2 regions of the Vibrio sp. B1Z05 genome follow, and region 2 is predicted to be linked to the other one. Evidence: predicted binding sites of a transcription regulator. Region 2 holds the regulator's gene; the other holds the start of a gene.

Region 1 (9,809 bases), 840 kb from region 2:
CCGTTTTAAGATCCATTAAACGCATGGTCATTTTGTAGTACACATCTTTGTCGCTACCGTCTTCTTTAACGATGCTAGATAGGTTGCCGTACAACATGTATTGCGCGCCGACCATGTTACCAAACTGAATCGCGCTGCTTTGGTCAACTAGCTCGTCATTGTTTTGGAAGTTAAGTTGTTTGCGTACAGACTCAACACGGTCCATATCAACAAAACGGAACTTACCTGAATTTAGCATCTTAGTGCTTACAGAATCGGTAATAGACTCTGTATCAATGTGCTCACTGGTTTTGTTTTTAATACGCTCAACAAAAACAATCGGACGCTGATTTTGGGTGATTGCACCTACAGAGCCAGAGCTAAGCATGCTATCTACCATTTCCGCTGCAATTTTTTGCAGATCCGTAGAACCGAAATCAACTGTTGTTGTTTCTACAGCTTGCGCATCACCATAGTTCACTTTATTTGAACAGCCACCTAAAATGACAGCTAAGCCCAGTAACGCAATTACACTTTTTTTCATTTTATTTCCTTAGTTGTCCGACTCTCGGATTTGAACTCTAAATTGGGTGCCTTCTGGGTTGATTGAAACTTCTGAGAATGTTCTCGTTTCAAGCCCGCGCACAATATCTTGTCGCCATGCCGACGGTTTCGCATTCACTTCCAACCCACTGTCATCGTACCAATAGAATCGGTATTGAATGCGTAGATCACCTTTGTAATGGCTACTTACCGTCACCACGCCTCGGGTTCGGCCTTCTTTTTCTACCGTTGCAATATCATCAACGATCAAACGGCTACCCAAAACATTGTCACCAAAAAGCACTTTTTGGCTTTTACCGTCTATTCCTAAGCCTGCTGTATTTTGAGAACAACCAGCTATCGCCACCAGTGTGACTAGGAGTAACGCCAGTTTTTTCATTATTCTATCGCTCCCAATTGTTTATGCCATATTGTCACGCTGCTTCCTTGTCTAGAAAGCCATACTAAAGTGGTTTCTCCATCTCGAACATCAAACGGATACACCTTTGAACCCGCCACTAATTCGTGTGTGCCTGCCTCAAGTGTAGCACCTGAACTGTAGACCTTTTCAGGAAGCGACTGCCAACTGCGGGTATCGGCCTGTTCCGTTAACGTATTCAGCACACTAAACAATATGCTGCCTACATCATTACCTTTAGTGGTCTCTTTGCGCACCAGATCTTTTGTTACGACCCGTAAAACTTGTCGTAATAAAATACTTGGCATTTTTTCAGTCAGTTGGTTACTTGCCATCAAATTGACGTCCACCAGCTCATCACCACTGATACCTCGACCATCAAGTTGCAATGCGCCAAAGCGTTGCGCCTCGTTGTCGTGATAATAAGGAAGTGACACGGAATATAAAGCTAAGTCGCCACGACTGTCATTGACAGGAATGGTCAATTGCCAGTCATCCATTGCTTTTACTACGCCACGCTCATCAATAATGATGACTCGACCTTCACCTTTTGGCAAAGGCTTATAAGGACCATATTGTTTAGTCAGTAACGCTAAATCTTGACGCATTCCAAGTAACGTTGCCACGCGCAAAGTGCCGTCGATAACTTGTTTGTTATCGGGTGCTACTGCTAAAGCGCGTCGATAATCCACATAAGCACTGTTAGGATCGCCTTGCGTCTCGTAAAGTAGCGCCGACAAATACAGTAGATAACCGTTTTGCACCGCTTTTAACTTATCTCCTGCATCAGGATAGCGCGACAATACGCTACCTAAGTTAGGACTTAGACCGCTTTTACGCATATCAGTTTCAGCGGACTTCAATTCCGCTTCTCTGGCTTTACGGGCACGCTCTTGCACTTGGTTAGCACGGCGCATTTCAACTAATGCCCCTTCCAAGCTATTAATTTTAATGTAGTTCAAACCAAGATAAAGGTGTAAAAAGCCCAGCTCATAGTCAGCCGGTTGATAAGCGGTGAGATTATCATTTACCGCTAACGCTCCCGCACTGGTGGCGGATTCACTGACTGAGATAAGCGGTTGATCTTGCCACTTACGCACCGCTTTATCACTGAGTTCAAAAGAGGTTTTACTGGCAGGATAAGCCGAGGCAAGGAAGTTCACTCGCCCTTTTTCCATATTATCTAGGATGTCGCCCGCTTGATAATCCGGTAGCTTTTGCTGAGCTTCGACGTAATTACCTTGCTTAACTTCTTGATAAACAGGTTTATTTTGTGCGCTATAGGTACTAAACAGATTACCTGCAGATAGCGAAGAACAGGCGGTAATCACCACACTGCCCATCACTACCAATGCCATACGGCACGTTTTATTGACTGATAACATTAATCGACCAGCATTGGACCTAGCGGCTTTCCACCCACAAGGTGCATATGAATATGGTAAACCTCCTGTCCACCAAAAGAATTACAATTGACGATCAAGCGATAGCCGTCTTCTGCAATGCCTTCTTCTTTCGCCAGTTTAGCCGCTACAGTAAAAAGGCGACCTAAGGCACGCTCATCGGCTTCGGTAGCATCATTAACCGTAGGGATAACATGATTTGGAATAATTAGGATATGTGATGGAGCACGAGGGTTGATATCGCGAAATGCAGTCACAAGATCATCTTGATAAACAAGGTCCGTTTCTATCTCTTGACGTATGATTTTACTAAAAATAGTTTCTTCAGCCATGGTTTACTCTGGTCTGTTTTATAGATAGTTAAAGATTGCATCATGACCTGCACAAATGCAACGTTCTAAATGCTTAAAAATAAAGAATGTAATTTTAAAAATGAAAACTAATATTAGTTCAAACAACCACAATTTTTAGACGCCCGCCTCATCTTTAAGAGATAAGATATCAAGCGCATTCGTATCTACGAACTCTAAAAGTGAACAAGAAGGACACTGTATGCCAATTCAACTTGGTATTATCGATAAAGATCCGATCAGACTCGTTACCCCTTTACTCGATGATAGAGCTTCATGTCGCCACAGTATATTTATCGGCGACTCAACACAAAAACCTATGTTCGATAAGCTCAGCATAGTACTTGATATGCGAGGCATCAAAAGCGAGTTTTTTGAAATCTCAAATGTTTCAGATACTGCGATAATAAAAAGAGAAATCAATCAGTTAGCCGAGCGTCTTGTTGTCTCTGGTGAAGAAATAAAACTTAATGCCAGCTGCGGCCTTCGCCACCGTTTACTCTCAGTTTATGAAGTTGTACGCAGCTACAAGTGGCCAATTTTTGTGGTTGAGCCTAACAGCGATAGATTAAGTTGGCTGTATCCAAATAGCCTGCAAGACGTGCAAGTTCAAGACCGCATCACGATTGCTGATTATCTCACTATTTTTGGCGCTCAAGCACAATTCCCTGATCCTAATGAAGCGATTCAAATTGACAGTTCATTGCTGAAAATCTGTGAAAAATGGGCCAGTCACGCGCTTGAATTAGGTCCAGGCCTTGCTACCTTAAACTTCTTAGCCACTACTTGCCGTAAAGAACAAAAACTTGATGTTGCCCTGTCTGAAAAACAACAAGGCTATCGAGAGCTGAATATTTTGCTACAAGATTTGGTGGATGCAGAACTGGCAACCTACCATGACGGCATCTTAGTGTTTCGCTCAGAGCAAGCTCGTCGCTTCTCCAACGGCGAATGGCTTGAGTCTTACGTGCACACCCAAATCAAGTCGGTAGAAAAAGAGCTTAGCACCATTCAAGATTGTTCTTTGAACGTACAAGTCACACGTAAAATTGGTGAAAAAGAAGTGCGAAATGAGCTTGATGTGGCCACTGTGGTGAACAACAAACTGCACATCATTGAGTGTAAAACCAAAGGCATGCGTGACGATGGCGACGATACTCTGTACAAACTAGAATCTCTTCGCGACTTACTTGGTGGATTGCAAGCAAGAGCCATGCTGGTAAGCTTTAGACCGCTACGTTACAACGATATCACTCGCGCAATGGATTTAGGGCTAGGATTGATTGGCCCTGAAGAGCTGAAAGATTTGAAACGACACTTGAAAGAGTGGTTGATTCAAGCCGGTGGCATCGACGTTATTTAATCAATAACTTTATTGGCCAAATAAGTTGACCAAACACCCGTAAATAAAAACCCCAGCTGGAACTTTAGCTGGGGTTTTTTAATGATTCAATATTGATCTTATACCAATCACACTAAGTAAGTGATCAGAACTGGCGTAGGAAAAATGCTCGAGAACAAGGCAGAATTTTTCGATAAGTAGTTATTCTACAATCAAAAATTCTAACGCCGTTATCGAGCATTTTAACAAGCTAGAATGACCAGTTATTTAGTACGATTGGTATTACTAGCTCAAGACACGTCGCGCCGCTTCAATAACCGTGCGGATAGACAAAGCTTCAATTTCTTTCATTTTGCTTTGCTCAGGGATTTCTTGCTGCGTACGATTAATGATCACACCGGCAACACAGCCCGCTCGCAAACCAGAACTAGCACACATGGTTAATAAGGTTGCTGATTCCATTTCAAAATTAAGCACACCCATATCTTGCCATTCCTGCATGGAACCTTGGAATCGCTTCACGACGCGTCCGCTAAAGGTATCGTAACGCTCTTGGCCCGGATAAAAAGTATCGCTCGATGCGGTTACCCCAGTATGGACGGTGGCGTTTTCACTTACCGCCGCTTCTTTCATGGCTAACGCGATATTAAAATCAGACACCGCAGGAAACTCCATAGGCGCAAAGTGCAAACTCGCACCATCTAAACGCACCGATGCTGTGGTCACTATCATATCGCCGACATTTACATCAGGCTGAATCGCCCCTGTGGTGCCTACGCGCAAAAAGGTGTCCACGCCAAGCTGGGCTAATTCTTCAACTGCAATAGAGGTAGATGGGCCGCCGATACCCGTTGAACACACCACAACCTTGTGTCCTGCAAGCTCGGCTAAATACACAGTGTACTCACGGTGACTGGCAAGAAATTGAGGATTTTGCATACCTTCAGCAATGCGCTTCACACGATCAGGGTCTCCGGGGATAATCGCTAATGTTGCGCCCTGCAGGTCATTCTTATTTACACCAAGATGAAATACGTTTTGTTCAGTTGTCATGAAAATATCCTTCTAATGCCGTCACAGTTAAGGGTCACTCTTATAGTGATTCACTGTAAATAAAGTCACTCTAGCCTATTGTGATTGGATTCACATGTTTTACGTTGCAAACCCTAGCCGTTTCAAGGTTAAACGATTGCCATCACACTAAGTGCTATTTCATTTGTAAATGGCTTACAAACAAAAGCCTCGAACAAGTCGAGGCTAGCAGCATGTCACTTTATAAAATAAGCCATGTGATGAAAGTACACGATGGTAATAAAGTAAAAAGCGTTATATCGGATTTTTAAAGCATGCATCAATGGATGCACCCACAGCCCTCAAAACATCACTACGAGAAATTATGCCCACCAGCTTACCGTTATCAATCACCGGATAAACTTTAGGTTTGCCTACCTTCATCATATCTGCCAGTGCAATAATAGAAGTATCTGGTGAAACCGACAGCACCTCTTTGTACATACAATCACTGACGATGTGTGTGTCTTGACAGTGATAGCTGACCTTAATCAGTTTATCGAGCAAATCTTGCTCTGATAAAAACCCGACTACTTGTTCATTACTGTCAATCACAGGCCCACCTAGATGAGCAGAATTTAATACTTTTTTTAATGCGACCGATAACGACATATCCGGGGTGAAGGTCACCGATTGATGATCCATATAATCTTTAACTTTTAATGGCTGCATACTGTACTCCTTAACAGGTAATGCCACGCTATGCTTTAAGTGTCGACCATATTTGCAAATTTACTAAATTGTTTTTCTCTATTTCATCAATCAGATATTCCAATCAATGCCTCTATTGCCTATTGTCATTGATATTTCCTAGGTCAATTTGCAAAAAAATAGCCACAAATTCTGTCTCCATATTAAAAAGCCTTAGCCCAACGCGAATACATAACCTCCCTTTATACGCAGTAAACCCACCTCAAGACTTAATTTGCTGCTTCAGATTACATTTTTTGTTAAAAAACCTCAAAGCCACTGTTTTTTAAAGAAAAATCGACTACTTTTTAATGAAGCAAACGGATTTGTTTTGGTTATGACAAGAACTTCACTCTTAATACTTAGTTTCCTTATTAGCGCTATGTGGGCTTTTCCTAGCAGTGCTGATGAAGCAGTGCTTGCCTCTGAACCTCTTCCTATTCAATTACCTGATCGAGAATCCATCTCATCGCCAATAGACAATGCAGAAACCACTGTGCCACAGACAAGCCCGAACGACACCGTAAAGCAAAGTTCCGGCAGATGGTGGGTTGAAATCCCTATGGATTCCTCGAGATTTGATTGGATTGTAGTAAACAAAGGAGAAGTGTTAGGCGGCGATATCATAGCGATGTACGACGAGCGCGTTGAATTTGATAGTGATGAAGTAGGTATCCATAAAATCAAAATGTCTGACATTCGAGAATTACGCACCAAACACATCATGCAAGTGCGTTTTCTCAGTGGCGCGATTATTGAAGGTCACATCGTAATTGATGAAAAAAGTGTCTATGTGCGCGAGCAACCGGCCATTACTTACCCTAGAGAAAATATTCTTTCCATCACCCCCTCAATTAAAAGTGGTGACAGTTTATGGATAGGCGAAATCAGTGCCGGACTTAACTTTAAGTCAGGCAATACCGAGAGTTTCGATTATTACGCCAGCGCTGACCTGCGCTACTTAATCACCACTGGCCGTTTTCAGGTGACCTATCGTGGCATTTACGAAGAAGTGCGCGACGCCAACACAGAGCAAACCATTACCACCGAAGATAACCATAGATTTACCGCCAAATACGACTATTTTTATTCACACAAGCTCTACTTTACTCTGCCTAACTACGACTTGATTTTAGATGAATTTCGTAACATCAAATATCAAACCTCTATCGGGGTGGCCGCAGGCTATGAAGTGATCGATATCAAAGGCATGGATCTTGAAGTGTATATGGGCCCGAGTATTCAAAGGACACAATTTATCAATGTCGAGCCCGGCGAAGAACGAAACGTACTCTCTCCTGCTCTAGCCTTTGGTTTAGATTTTGAATATGACATCACCTCGGATATTGAATACGTATTTATCTATGACGCCAAAGTGGTCAACGAACAAAGTGGTCAATTTATTCAACGCATTGAATCAGGCTTTGATATTGAACTGATTAACGATTTTGACTTGGCGCTGATCGCCGTTATCGATAACACCGCCAACCCGATTGCGAATGAAGAGGGTGTGCAGCCACAATCAACGGATGTTTTATTTACCGTTGGTATTGAATACGAATTTTAAACAAACCAATTTAAACTTACCTAAAATGGATTTATGAGGTAATCATGACTAACCAGAAAACCGAAACGGACAACGAAGAGCCAATTGAAAACAGCCCACCAACTGAAGTGGCAAAACAAGACAGCAGTGCGGATAACAGCAAAAATGATCCCGTAGAGCCCGACACTAGCGAACCACACGATCCAGTGAGAAAGCTCACTCGTTACGTATTTACTTTGGTGGCACTAATCTTTACTTGGTACCTATTTGCCGATAGACATACGCCATGGACTGACCAAGCTCGCGTGCAAGCCTATGTGATCCCGATTGCCGCTCAAGTCCCCGGCAGAATACTAGATGTCAATGTAGCTCAAGACCAAATTGTACAACGTGGCACTTCCTTATTTAAAATTGACCCTTCTGACTATGAGCTGAATGTAGAACTGGCTCAATCTGAAGTGGAAATTGCTGGGCAAGAAATTGGCGCAGGTATGGCGAATGTGGTCACCGCTCAAGCAAGTTTAGTAGAAGCGCAAACCAACTTAGAGCACGTCAACGTGCAAAGTGCGCGCGTATTTGAGCTAGAGCAGCGCAAGCTCTATTCAAAATCTGATGGCGATAAGGCGCGCGCCGCCATCAAGCAAGCTAGAGCGCAGTTACGAATTGCAGAAGCCAACCTAGACAAAGCAAAGCAATCGCTCGGCGCAGAAGGTGAAGCTAACCCAAGAGTCAGGACGGCTATGGCGAAGTTAAGGCAGGCACAGCTTGATCTCAGCCGCACCGAAATTTTTGCTCCAACAACGGGCGGAATCACCAACTTACAAATTGATATTGGGCATTACGCCAAAGCAGGCTCACCTATCATGACTTTTGTTGATGCCGACGACATATGGATTGAAGCCAACCTCAAAGAAAACAACTTAGCTAACCTCAACATCGGCGACCCGGTCGACATCTCACTGGATATTACTCCGGGGAAAATCTATAAAGGCAGCGTGCGTAGCATTGGCTTTGCCGTTGCCAGTGGTTCAAATGATGCCATCGGCGGTTTGGTCTCCGTCAAATCCACCTCTGGTTGGTTAAGAGATCCACAGCGTTTCCCTGTCACTATTTCCTTTGAAGAAGATATCCCGCAAGGGTTACGTCGCGTAGGAGGACAAGCCGATGTGCAGTTTTATACCAGTGATAACCTGCTACTCAACGGCATTGCGAAAGGGTACATTAACCTAATTAGCTGGCTGTCGTATGTTTACTAGCAGCGCGTTTCTTACCCTCAAACATAATCCAGCTATGGTGCGGCAATTGCGCTTTGCGGTAGGGGTTGCCGCCTCTGCCACCCTTGCTTACACCTTTAACTGGCCATTGGCATTTTTGTTCCCCATATTCACCACTCTATTACTGTCTATGCCTTTGCCACAAATGACGCCAATAGCTTTGGTCAATGCCCTATTTAATACCGTTAAAGGCTTTTGTTTCGGTTTGTTATTTTCGGTTTTACTGATCAAGTTTCCGATTATATTTTTACTGTTGCTGTTTATTTCGCTGTTTTATATTTATTACTACCTAAACCGTGGCGGTTCATTTTGGCTAACGTTAATGCTGATGTTATCCATGCTCATACTGCCCATGCTCAGCACTATGTCAGAAGGTCTGGCGATCGGCTTTTCTTTGGGCTTTGTCGCCTCAGCCTGGGCGGCCATTTTGTTTGTTTTCAGCATACATTATGTATTGCCTGACCCCAATAAAGCGCCGTTTCCGCCACCAGCAAAATTAAACAACAGTTACGTGCCAATCGCCGCCAAGCTAGCACTAAAAAGCACCTTAGTAGCCTTTCCTATTGCCGCGTTTTGTATTTCGTTTGCTCGTACAGATTTACTGCTCACTATGGTGTTTGCCGCCATGTTTACCATGAAACCAGAACTAAGCGCAGGTAAAGAAGCGGGGAGAAATTCTCTAATTTCGACAATATTAGGCGGCGTTGTGGCCTTAGTCTTTTATTGGGCGTTAGTGGCTACGCCTTTATTTGTGTTCTTTATCTTGTTGATGTTTGGCATTGCGTTATTCATGGGCATGAATATCTTTTCGGCAAACCCACGAGGTCAATATTACGGCTCAGCAATGACCTGCATTATCGTGTTGATTAATGGCAATATGGGGGCGGATTCTGACTTTATGAGCGCCTTAGTATCAAGGATTCTATTTATCTCATTAGCCATACTGTACATCGTGGTTGCGCTGCGGGTACTTGATACTTTTTGGTTTAAGCAAAAAGCATAAAGCACCGCTAGAACAACAGCAGCAACAAACAAAGAGCCTTTGTCTGTTGCTGTTCTATTCGTTTTTTACTAAAGAAGAACTCAAAACAGAGTGTTATTGATAAGGCGCTTCTACCACCACCTTAACTTGCTCGTTGTTTGTAAGACGTTGATTTTCATCCAGTGCGTTCATCACCGCCAATAGTTCAATA
Region 2 (9,809 bases):
AAAGCGGGCGTTGTATTAAACCCAGCCACTCCTTTGACTCACTTAGACTACATCATGGATAAGGTTGATATGATCTTATTGATGTCTGTAAACCCAGGTTTCGGCGGTCAGTCATTTATCCCTAACACTTTAGATAAGCTACGCGCGGTGCGTGAACGTATTGACGCAAGCGGTCGTGATATTCGTTTAGAGATCGATGGCGGAGTTAAGGTTGACAACATTCGTGAAATTGCGGAAGCAGGTGCGGATATGTTTGTGGCAGGTTCGGCGATTTTTAATCAACCTGATTATCAACAGGTGATTAATGAAATGCGCGCCGAATTAGCTAAAGTGAAATAATTAAGGTGAAATAACTGTGGCTCTAAATCTAACTAAGTTATTGGCTTTTGATCTCGATGGAACGCTTCTCGACAGTGTTCCAGATCTTGCCATTGCAACGGATCAAGCGGTACAAGCTATGGGGCACCCAAGTGTCTCTGAAGCGCAAGTGCGCGAGTGGGTAGGCAATGGCGCAGATGTATTAGTGGCGCGTGCTTTAAGTCGAAGCATGCACATTGACCCAGCATTGAGTGACGAAACTAAGCAACAAGCGCGCCAGTATTTTGACCGCTTTTATGCCGAGTGTGGACACACGCAAAGCAACTTATATCCTAGCGTTGCAGAATCGCTAAATAAGCTTCATCAAGCCGGTTATCTATTGGCGATTGTGACCAATAAACCTTATCAGTTTGTACCAGAGATCCTATCTCAGCATGGTCTTAGTGACCTCTTCATCGACGTATTAGGTGGCGATGCTCTGGAAAAGAAAAAGCCCGATCCAATGCCACTGAATCACCTGCTTGAAAAGCATCAGCTTTCAACGGCCGAGATGATCATGATTGGAGATTCTAAAAACGACATTCTGGCCGCGAAAAATGCCGGAGTGACATCCGTTGCTTTACCGTATGGTTATAATCACGGTGAGCCTATCGAGTCTTCTCACCCCGATTATCTGATTGACGACTTATCACAGTTAGTTGAACTGCTGCCATCTTGCCACTGATCCCCAATGAATGAGCCTGAATTGTCAACTTAGGCTCGTTTTACTGTTTTTTTTCTTCCAATATATTTGTCGATGAGTACACTGTTTTATCGTATAAAAAATTAATTTTAGAAGTATTGAGGAAGTAATTATCATGACCACTAAACCAATAGTGTTAAGCGGTGTTCAGCCGTCTGGTGAATTAAGCATTGGCAACTATCTTGGTGCTCTGCGTCAATGGAATCAGATGCAAGATGATTACGACTGCCAATACTGTGTTGTTGACCTACATGCCATCACGGTACGTCAAGATGCTAAAGCTCTGCACGAAGCAACTCTAGACGCTCTGGCTATTTGTCTTGCAGTAGGCGTAACCCCAGAAAAGAGCACTTTGTTTGTTCAATCTCACGTACCAGAGCACGCTCAACTAGGCTGGATTCTAAACTGCTACACCCAAATGGGTGAGTTAAATCGTATGACTCAGTTTAAGGATAAGTCGCAACGCTACGCGAATGACGTAAATGTGGGCTTATATGATTACCCAGTATTGATGGCAGCCGATATCTTGCTATACGGCGCGCACCAAGTGCCGGTGGGCAACGATCAGAAGCAACACCTTGAGTTAGCTCGTGATATCGCAAACCGCTTTAACAACATCTACGCAACCCCTGAATCGCCTATCTTCCAAATCCCAGAACCGCACATTCCAACTGTGAATGCTCGTGTGATGAGCTTACAAGATGCGAACAAGAAGATGTCGAAGTCGGATGATAACCGTAAGAACGTGATTACGCTTCTTGAAGATCCTAAATCGATCATCAAGAAAATCAACAAAGCGCAAACGGATCCAGAAAATCCACCGCGCATTGCTTATGATGTAGAAAACAAAGCGGGTATCGCAAACCTTATGGGTCTTTACTCTGCCGCTACCAATAAAACCTTTGCTGAAATTGAAGCTCAATACCAAGGTGTTGAGATGTACGGCCCATTCAAGAAAGATGTGGGCGAAGCCTTAGTTGAAATGCTAGAGCCAATTCAAGCTGAATATCGTCGTGTTCGTCAGGACATGCCTTATCTTAACGAAGTTATGAAAGCGGGCGCTGAAAAAGCATCTGCACGAGCTGCGGTAACATTGGAAAAAGTTTACCAAGCGGTTGGTTTTGTTAAGCGCCCGTTTTAAACCTCTTACTTAAGCACTGCTTTTAATTAAACGCGGGCTCAAATCAGTTGTGATAGAATGCCATCGCCTCAAAGGTGGTGGCATTTTTTATTTGTTTGGATTTTTGTATGCTGTTAATCATTGATAACTATGACTCTTTTACTTACAACCTCTATCAATACTTTTGTAAGTTAGGTTGCGAGACTAAAGTTGTACGCAATGATGCCATTACCCTTGCCCAAATCCATGCCTTACAACCACAAGCCATTGTGATATCGCCCGGGCCTTGTACACCTAACGAAGCGGGTATTTCGCTACAGGTTATTCAAGAGTTCATGGGGAAAGTGCCCTTACTTGGCGTTTGTCTTGGCCATCAAGCGATTGCTCAAGTGCTGGGTGGGAAAGTCATTCGTGCGGATAAAGTCATGCACGGAAAAACCTCTCCAATTCGCCACACCAACCAAGGCGTATTCACTGATTTAAATAATCCACTCACGGTCACTCGTTATCATTCTCTGATCGTAGAAAAAACCTCTTTACCTGATTGCCTTGAAATGACTTCATGGACGGTTGATGAAAATGGACAAGCCAAAGAGATCATGGGCTATCGTCATAAGACCTTGCCTATCGAAGGGGTGCAGTTTCATCCAGAATCGATTAAGACAGAGCAGGGACTAGAGATCTTAGCTAACTTCTTTAAGCATACTGCTTGTCTATAGTTCACAGCTTATAATCAAAAACGCATATCTATTGAGATTGCTTGCATAATATTTATCTAGAATTATTGGTGTTGTGCAGGTGTTTGTTATGCTCAATGATATCTTTTTCTCTTTATTATCCCTATCGAGTCACACTGTGCACGATTTGTTCGGTATACTAGGCCAATAAAACAGATATTTAGCTTGAAATAGTTAATAACTTGTTAATACAATGCCTATATAGACGAAAAGTCTTCTGCAATGCATAAATAACGAATTTTACCGTTGCAGGGAAAATGCATAAAGGAGTGATGGATATGACAGATGTAACGCGTAAAGACTTCGATGAAGTAATGATTCCTTGCTATAACCCAATGGCGGTTATTCCTGTTCGAGGGCAAGGTGCGCGAGTCTGGGATCAGCAGGACAACGAATACATTGATTTTGCGGGTGGGATTGCGGTGAGCTGTTTAGGGCACTGTCATCCAATCATGGTTGAAGCCTTATCTGAGCAAGCCAATAAGTTATGGCACCTAAGTAATGTCATGACCAACGAACCGGCACTTCGATTAGGTAAGAAACTGGTTCAATTGAGCTTTGCTGATAAAGTCTTTTTTGCTAACTCAGGCGCAGAAGCGAACGAAGCCGCTTTAAAATTGGCACGCCGTTACGCTGCCGATGAGTTTGGTAGTCAAAAATCAAAAATCATCGCTTTTAATCAAGGTTTTCATGGTCGAACTTTCTTTACTGTGACCGTGGGTGGACAAGCCGCTTACTCTGATGGTTTTGGTCCTAAGCCTGGTGATATTGAGCATATTCCTTACAACGATATCGAAGCCTTCAAAGCTGCAATATCTGACGAAACTTGTGCGGTGATGATGGAGCCTCTACAAGGCGAAGGTGGCATTATTTCGCCACAGCCAGAGTTTGCACAAACAGTGCGTGAACTGTGTGATAAGCACAATGCACTACTGATTTTTGATGAAGTTCAAACAGGTAATGGTCGTACAGGTGATTTCTATGCTTACCAAGGATTAGGTGTGACACCTGATATCTTGAGTACAGCTAAATCGTTAGGTGGCGGTTTTCCTATCGGCGCTATGTTAACCACCGATAAGCTAGCGCAGCATTTCAAAGTGGGCACTCATGGTTCTACTTATGGCGGTAACCCATTGGCGTGTGCTGTCGCAGAAGCGGTAGTCAATCACATTTCACAGCCTGAAGTTCTGCAAGGTGTGAAAGATCGTGAAGCTATTTTCCGTGCCGAGCTTGAGCGCATCAATGCTAAGTATCCAATGTTTGCTGAATTTAGAGGTAAAGGGCTACTACTGGGCGCTGAACTTAATGACAACTGGAAAGGCCGAGCTCGTGACGTATTAGTTGCGGCAGGTGAAGAGGGACTACTGGTGTTAGTTGCTGGAGCAAATGTGGTTCGCTTTACGCCTTCACTCGTGATCACGACAGAAGAAATTACACAAGGACTTAAACGCTTCGAAGCAGCAGTAGCAAAATTATATAACGCCTAGCTTTCTATCAGGGAGGATAGTCAGATGTTGGTAGTACGCCCAATTTTCAAGGATGATAATGAGGCTCTGTATTTATGTGCAGAAGAGTCTGGTCACGGTTTTACTTCTTTGCCCGTCAATGAAGAGTTATTGCAAAATAGAATCGAGCATTCGGTCAATAGCTTTTCAAAACCAGACGTTACCCAACCGGGTGACGAAGGCTATTTGATGGTTGGGGTTGATTGCGATACCGGTGAAGTAGCAGGTACTACTGCCATTGAAGCGTCTGTTGGTTGGGATGTGCCTTTTTACTCTTACCACATCAGTAAGGTGGTGCATTCCTCGCCAAAGCTAGGGGTCAATAATGTGGTCAAACTCTTAACGTTTGGCAACAACTACACAGGTTGTAGTGAAATCTGCAGCTTGTTTTTACGCCCTAAATTTCGAGGCGGTCTCAACGGCCGCCTAATGTCTAAATCTCGCCTTCTTATGTTAGCAGAGCATCCACATCGCTTCTCTAAAACCATCTTTGCTGAAATGCGCGGAGTCTCTGATGATAAGGGCAACTCGCCATTTTGGGATTGGTTGCAAGAACACTTCTTTTCCATCGACTTTACGATGGCCGATTACCTGACAGGGATAGGTAAAAAGGGCTTTATTGCCGATTTGATGCCTAAGCTGCCCATCTATATCAACCTGTTGAGTAAAGAGGCGCAAGCGGTTATCGGTCAGGTACACGACAATACTCGCCCTGCCTTGAAGCTACTGGAAAATGAAGGGTTCACTTGTCGGGATTATGTCGATATTTTTGATGCGGGACCAACGGTAGAGTGTGACCTGCGTAATATCGATACTGTGCGCCATTCTTTTCGAGCTAAGGTGTCGATTGCCGAACATGGCAGTTCGACTAACTATCTGATTTGTAATACCTCGTTTGAACATTTCCGAGCCGTCGCTCAACAAGCTGCATTTGATGCAGCAAGCCAAACCGTCATCATTAGCCCTAAAGTTGCCAAAGCCCTTCAAGTTGAAGTGGGCGACTGGGTTCGCATGGCCGCTGTATAACTCGAATAACAAGGATGAATCGTATGCAAACGCATTTTATAGCCGGTGAGTGGATTTCAGGACAAGGTGATGAAATTTGCTCTTTATCTCCCTATAACAGTGAAGTGATTTGGCAGGGGCATGCGGCTAGTAAAGGGCAGGTTGAGCTGGCGGTGTCCAGTGCGCGACATGCTTTTATTAGCTGGAAGAAGCGTCCCTATGCTGAGCGAGAACAAATCATGGTGCGATTTGCTGAGTTAGTGAAAGAAAACGCTGAGCTTATTGCTGAAACTGTGGCGAAAGAGACGGGCAAACCTTTATGGGAAACACGCACCGAAGCAGCGGCGATGGCGGGAAAAATTGCCCTGTCAATTAAGTCCTATCATCAAAGAACCGGTACCCAGCATAAACAAGTTGCGGGAAATGATGTCACGCTACAGCATCGCCCGTTAGGTGTATTGGCGGTCTTTGGGCCTTATAATTTCCCTGTTCATCTGCCAAATGGACATATTGTTCCTGCTTTATTGGCAGGGAATAGCGTTGTATTTAAACCGTCCGATCTCACGCCGTTATGTGGCGAATTAGCCATCAAACTTTGGTATCAAGCGGGACTGCCTGCTGGCGTTATCAATTTGGTGCAGGGCGCTAAAGAAACGGGAATAGCGCTGGCGGAGTCGACGCAAATAGATGGTCTACTGTTTACCGGCAGTGCTAATACTGGGCATATTCTGCATCGTCAATTTGCGGGGCAGCCGGATAAAATGTTAGCGCTAGAAATGGGAGGCAATAACCCTCTTATTGTCAGTGAGCAGTTTGGTGAATTAGATGCTGCTGTACACACCATAATCCAATCTGCGTTTATCAGTGCCGGTCAGCGCTGTACCTGTGCAAGGCGTTTGTATATACCCGTAGGTGAGGCTGGAGACGCTCTTATCGCTCGTCTTGTTGAGGTGACTAAGAAGCTGAAAATGGATCAGCCGTTTGCTCAGTCTCAACCTTTTATGGGGACATTGATCTCTCGAACTGCCGCTGGGCAAATTATTGCAGCTAAACAATCTTTAATAGAGCTTGGTGCTAAACCATTACTTGATGGGCAGTTGCTCAATGATGCGTTTATTTCGCCGACGATTTTAGAGGTGAGTGCTATTGCTGACTTACCGGATGAAGAATACTTTGGGCCACTGTTGCAGGTGGCGCGCTTTACTCAGTTTGAAGATGCAGTGGTGCAGGCCAATAACACCCAGTACGGGCTTTCAGCAGGGCTTATCTCGACTCGTGATGAAGAGTGGCAATTCTTCTTAGATGAAATCCGTGCAGGCATTGTGAATCGCAATCGACCTATTACAGGAGCCAGTGGCGATGCACCATTTGGCGGGCCGGGAGCATCGGGTAATTTAAGACCGAGTGCATTCTATGCCGCAGACTATTGTGCGTATCCAATGGCGTCTATCCAAGGTGATGCGCCAATTCTACCGGAAACATTATCTCCGGGAATTGAGTTCGACTAACCGTCGGTTCAACTAACAATCCGTGTGACTAGTAATTGCGTTTGGCTAACTAAGGAGGGGTTATGGGTGTACAAAAGCTATTTGACCTGTTGTGGGATGATTTTAATGGCAGGCTCTGCCCATCATCGCAGGTGATCCACGAATTATTAAAGCAAGATAAAGCTTTGATTAATGATCATATTGCGTTGCGAACTTTTGCTTGTTCGCCCGTTGGCTTAGATGTTTTAGCACAGCCCTTTCTCGATCTTGGTTATCAAGAAGGTGGTGACTATGTATTCAAAGCCAAAAAATTGGTGGCAAAGCACTATCAGCACCCACAGCCTGATTTCCCCAAAGTCTTTATTAGTCAATTACAACTAGAGCAGTGTTCAGACGAATTGCAGGCCATTGTCAGGCAATTGATTGAGCAAATAGATCCACAACAACTTGTGGGCTCTAACTTTTTGCATGGCGGACGCTTATGGGATTTGAGCTTTGAGCAATATCAGCAATTAGCACAAGAGAGTGAATACGCCGCATGGGTTGCCGCACATGGTTATGGAGCCAATCATTTTACCGTCAGCGTTAATCAACTAGCGCAGTTTGCTGAGGTGGGCGAGGTGAATGCCTTTTTGCAAGAAAAGCAGTTTGCCATCAATGCTTCTGGCGGTGAAGTAAAAGGAACACCAGAGGTGTTATTAGAACAATCTTCGACCATGGCCGATAAGGTAGAGGTTAAATTTACCGATGGCATACAAAGCGTGCCGGGTGGTTTTTATGAGTTTGCTAAGCGTTATAAAGATAGCCAAGGCCAGCTTTATCAAGGCTTTGTAGAGGCATCAGCTGATAAGATTTTTGAAAGCACCAATAGTGGTAAATAACACGTTATTCAACGGAATATCGGAAGTGCAGGCAATAAAAAACCGCTGTTGAATAACAGCGGTTTTAGTATTTTAATCTAAAGTTGATTAACGAGTACCGTAAACCACAATAGTTTTACCATGTGCAGAAATCAGGTTTTGCTCTTCAAGCATCTTCAAGATACGACCTACAGTCTCACGAGAACAACCTACGATCTGACCAATTTCTTGACGAGTGATCTTAATTTGCATGCCGTCTGGGTGAGTCATTGCGTCAGGTTGTTTAGCAAGGTTAAGCAGAGTCTGAGCAATACGACCAGTCACGTCTAGGAACGCAAGGTCACCTACTTTTTGACTTGTCACTTGCAGACGATTAGCCATTTGCGAAGAAAGACGCATTAGGATGTCTGGATTAACTTGAATTAGCTGACGGAATTTCTTGAATGAAATTTCAGCAACCTCACATGGAGATTTAGCACGAACCCATGCGGTACGCTCTTGATCGTCTTCAAAAAGACCTAGCTCACCGATGAAATCACCTTGGTTAAGGTAAGAAAGAATCATTTCTTTCCCTTCTTCATCTTTAATCAGTACTGCTACAGAACCTTTTACGATGTAGTAAAGAGTTTCCGCTTTTTCGCCAGCGTGGATCAATGTGCTTTTTGAAGGGTATTTGTGGATGTGGCAATGTGACAAAAACCACTCTAAAGTTGGATCTGTTTGAGGTTTACCTAAAACCATATTCTTATCTTCCTCTCTCAGCGAGTATAATTATGTCCCCAGACATCGCCATCTAAGGGGCGAGGGGTGTAGTTGCTGCTACTACGTTTAATTTTTTGCAGTACGAATAGTAACTTTTTTTCAGCGAAATTTCTTGATTTTGATCGTCATGCATTGTTGAATTTTCACACAAAAGCGTGTCCTTAATCACACTCTTTAATAAGAGTGTGATTAAGGTCGGACCTTAGCCTATCTTTCCTGTCTCTAGCAGTTGTTGCAATATAGGTCGAATAATGAGCTCCATGGCGAAGCTCATCTTGCCGCCGGGTACAACTAAGGTGTTATGTCGAGACATAAATGAGCCATCTATCATGGCTAAAAGATAGGGGAAATCGACGTTTTTAAAGCCGCGCATACGGATCACCACAAAGCTTTCATCTAAGCTTGGAATGCCCTTGGCGTTGAGTGGATTTGAGGTATCCACCGTTGGTACACGTTGAAAGTTAATATGGGTGCGTGAAAACTGAGGGGTGATGAAGTTTAAATAGTCATCCATAGAACGCACGATCGAGTCCATCACTGCTTCTCGTGAGTGCCCTCGGTCGCGAGTATCGCGAACAAACTTTTGAATCCATTCCAAGTTTACTATTGGCACCATACCAATCAGCAAATCAACATGTTTAGCAACGTTGCAAGTGCTATCCACTACGCCACCGTGCAAGCCTTCATAGAATAAAACGTCGCTATTTTCTGGAAGCTCTTGCCACGGGGTAAATGTGCCGGGCATTTGGTTGTAAGGCACCGCTTCATCAAATGTGTGTAGGTAGCGACGTACTTTGCCTTCTCCCTTTTCGCCATACTCCTTGAAGAAGTTTTCTAGGGCGGGAAAGTCATTGGCTTCAGGACCAAAGTAGCTAATGTGGCGCCCTTGCTCTTTAGCTTTACGGATAGCAACATCCATTTCAGGGCGAGTAAAGCGGTGAAAGCTATCTCCTTCAACCCAAGCCGCCTTAGTGTTCATCATATTGAACATTTTACGGAAGGCTTCAGAGGTGGTGGTGGTGCCTGCTCCAGAGGAGCCAGTTACCGCTATGATCGGATGTTTAGCTGACATGACTTTCCTTGTCTGTGATTTGTTGCGAATGAATAGTATACAAATAACACTCGCTTATTTCAGTGTTATAAAGGTTTCGAGTTATGACTTACTTTTATATCGATACTTTCATGTAATTCGGAGTAAACAATAACCGCTGTTCCTTGTTGAAGCTGTTGCTTGATTTGGTCCACTTTATCCGCAAGAGATATTTCAACTTCT

Evidence for each region. Region 2 encodes CRP, which controls carbon source genes, mostly activating them, when cyclic AMP is high. Its sites were predicted from a motif close to TGTGANNNNNNTCACA; they were not measured.
Region 1: udp (uridine phosphorylase) is a predicted target of CRP. The motif match lies at 5,168-5,183, and genes of this name have one in related genera.

The regions. Positions count from the first base shown of each region.
Region 1 is NZ_CP130463.1:1,043,702-1,053,510, reverse strand. It holds gene lpoB (penicillin-binding protein activator LpoB) at 1-523, opposite strand, end outside; gene QV280_RS04895 (YcfL family protein) at 533-922, opposite strand; gene QV280_RS04890 (COG3014 family protein) at 922-2,298, opposite strand; gene hinT (purine nucleoside phosphoramidase) at 2,325-2,675, opposite strand; gene QV280_RS04880 (Card1-like endonuclease domain-containing protein) at 2,896-4,056, shown strand; gene udp (uridine phosphorylase) at 4,321-5,088, opposite strand; gene QV280_RS04870 (CBS domain-containing protein) at 5,362-5,778, opposite strand; gene QV280_RS04865 (DUF481 domain-containing protein) at 6,134-7,363, shown strand; gene QV280_RS04860 (HlyD family secretion protein) at 7,408-8,598, shown strand; gene QV280_RS04855 (DUF2955 domain-containing protein) at 8,588-9,619, shown strand; gene QV280_RS04850 (M48 family metalloprotease) at 9,713-9,809, opposite strand, start outside.
Region 2 is NZ_CP130463.1:203,828-213,636, forward strand. It holds gene rpe (ribulose-phosphate 3-epimerase) at 1-339, shown strand, start outside; gene QV280_RS00945 (phosphoglycolate phosphatase) at 356-1,042, shown strand; gene trpS (tryptophan--tRNA ligase) at 1,176-2,201, shown strand; gene QV280_RS00955 (aminodeoxychorismate/anthranilate synthase component II) at 2,309-2,899, shown strand; gene QV280_RS00960 (aspartate aminotransferase family protein) at 3,196-4,404, shown strand; gene astA (arginine N-succinyltransferase) at 4,429-5,448, shown strand; gene astD (succinylglutamate-semialdehyde dehydrogenase) at 5,472-6,935, shown strand; gene QV280_RS00975 (DUF1338 domain-containing protein) at 6,998-7,795, shown strand; gene crp (cAMP-activated global transcriptional regulator CRP) at 7,883-8,515, opposite strand; gene QV280_RS00985 (phosphoribulokinase) at 8,739-9,608, opposite strand; gene QV280_RS00990 (YheU family protein) at 9,674-9,809, opposite strand, start outside.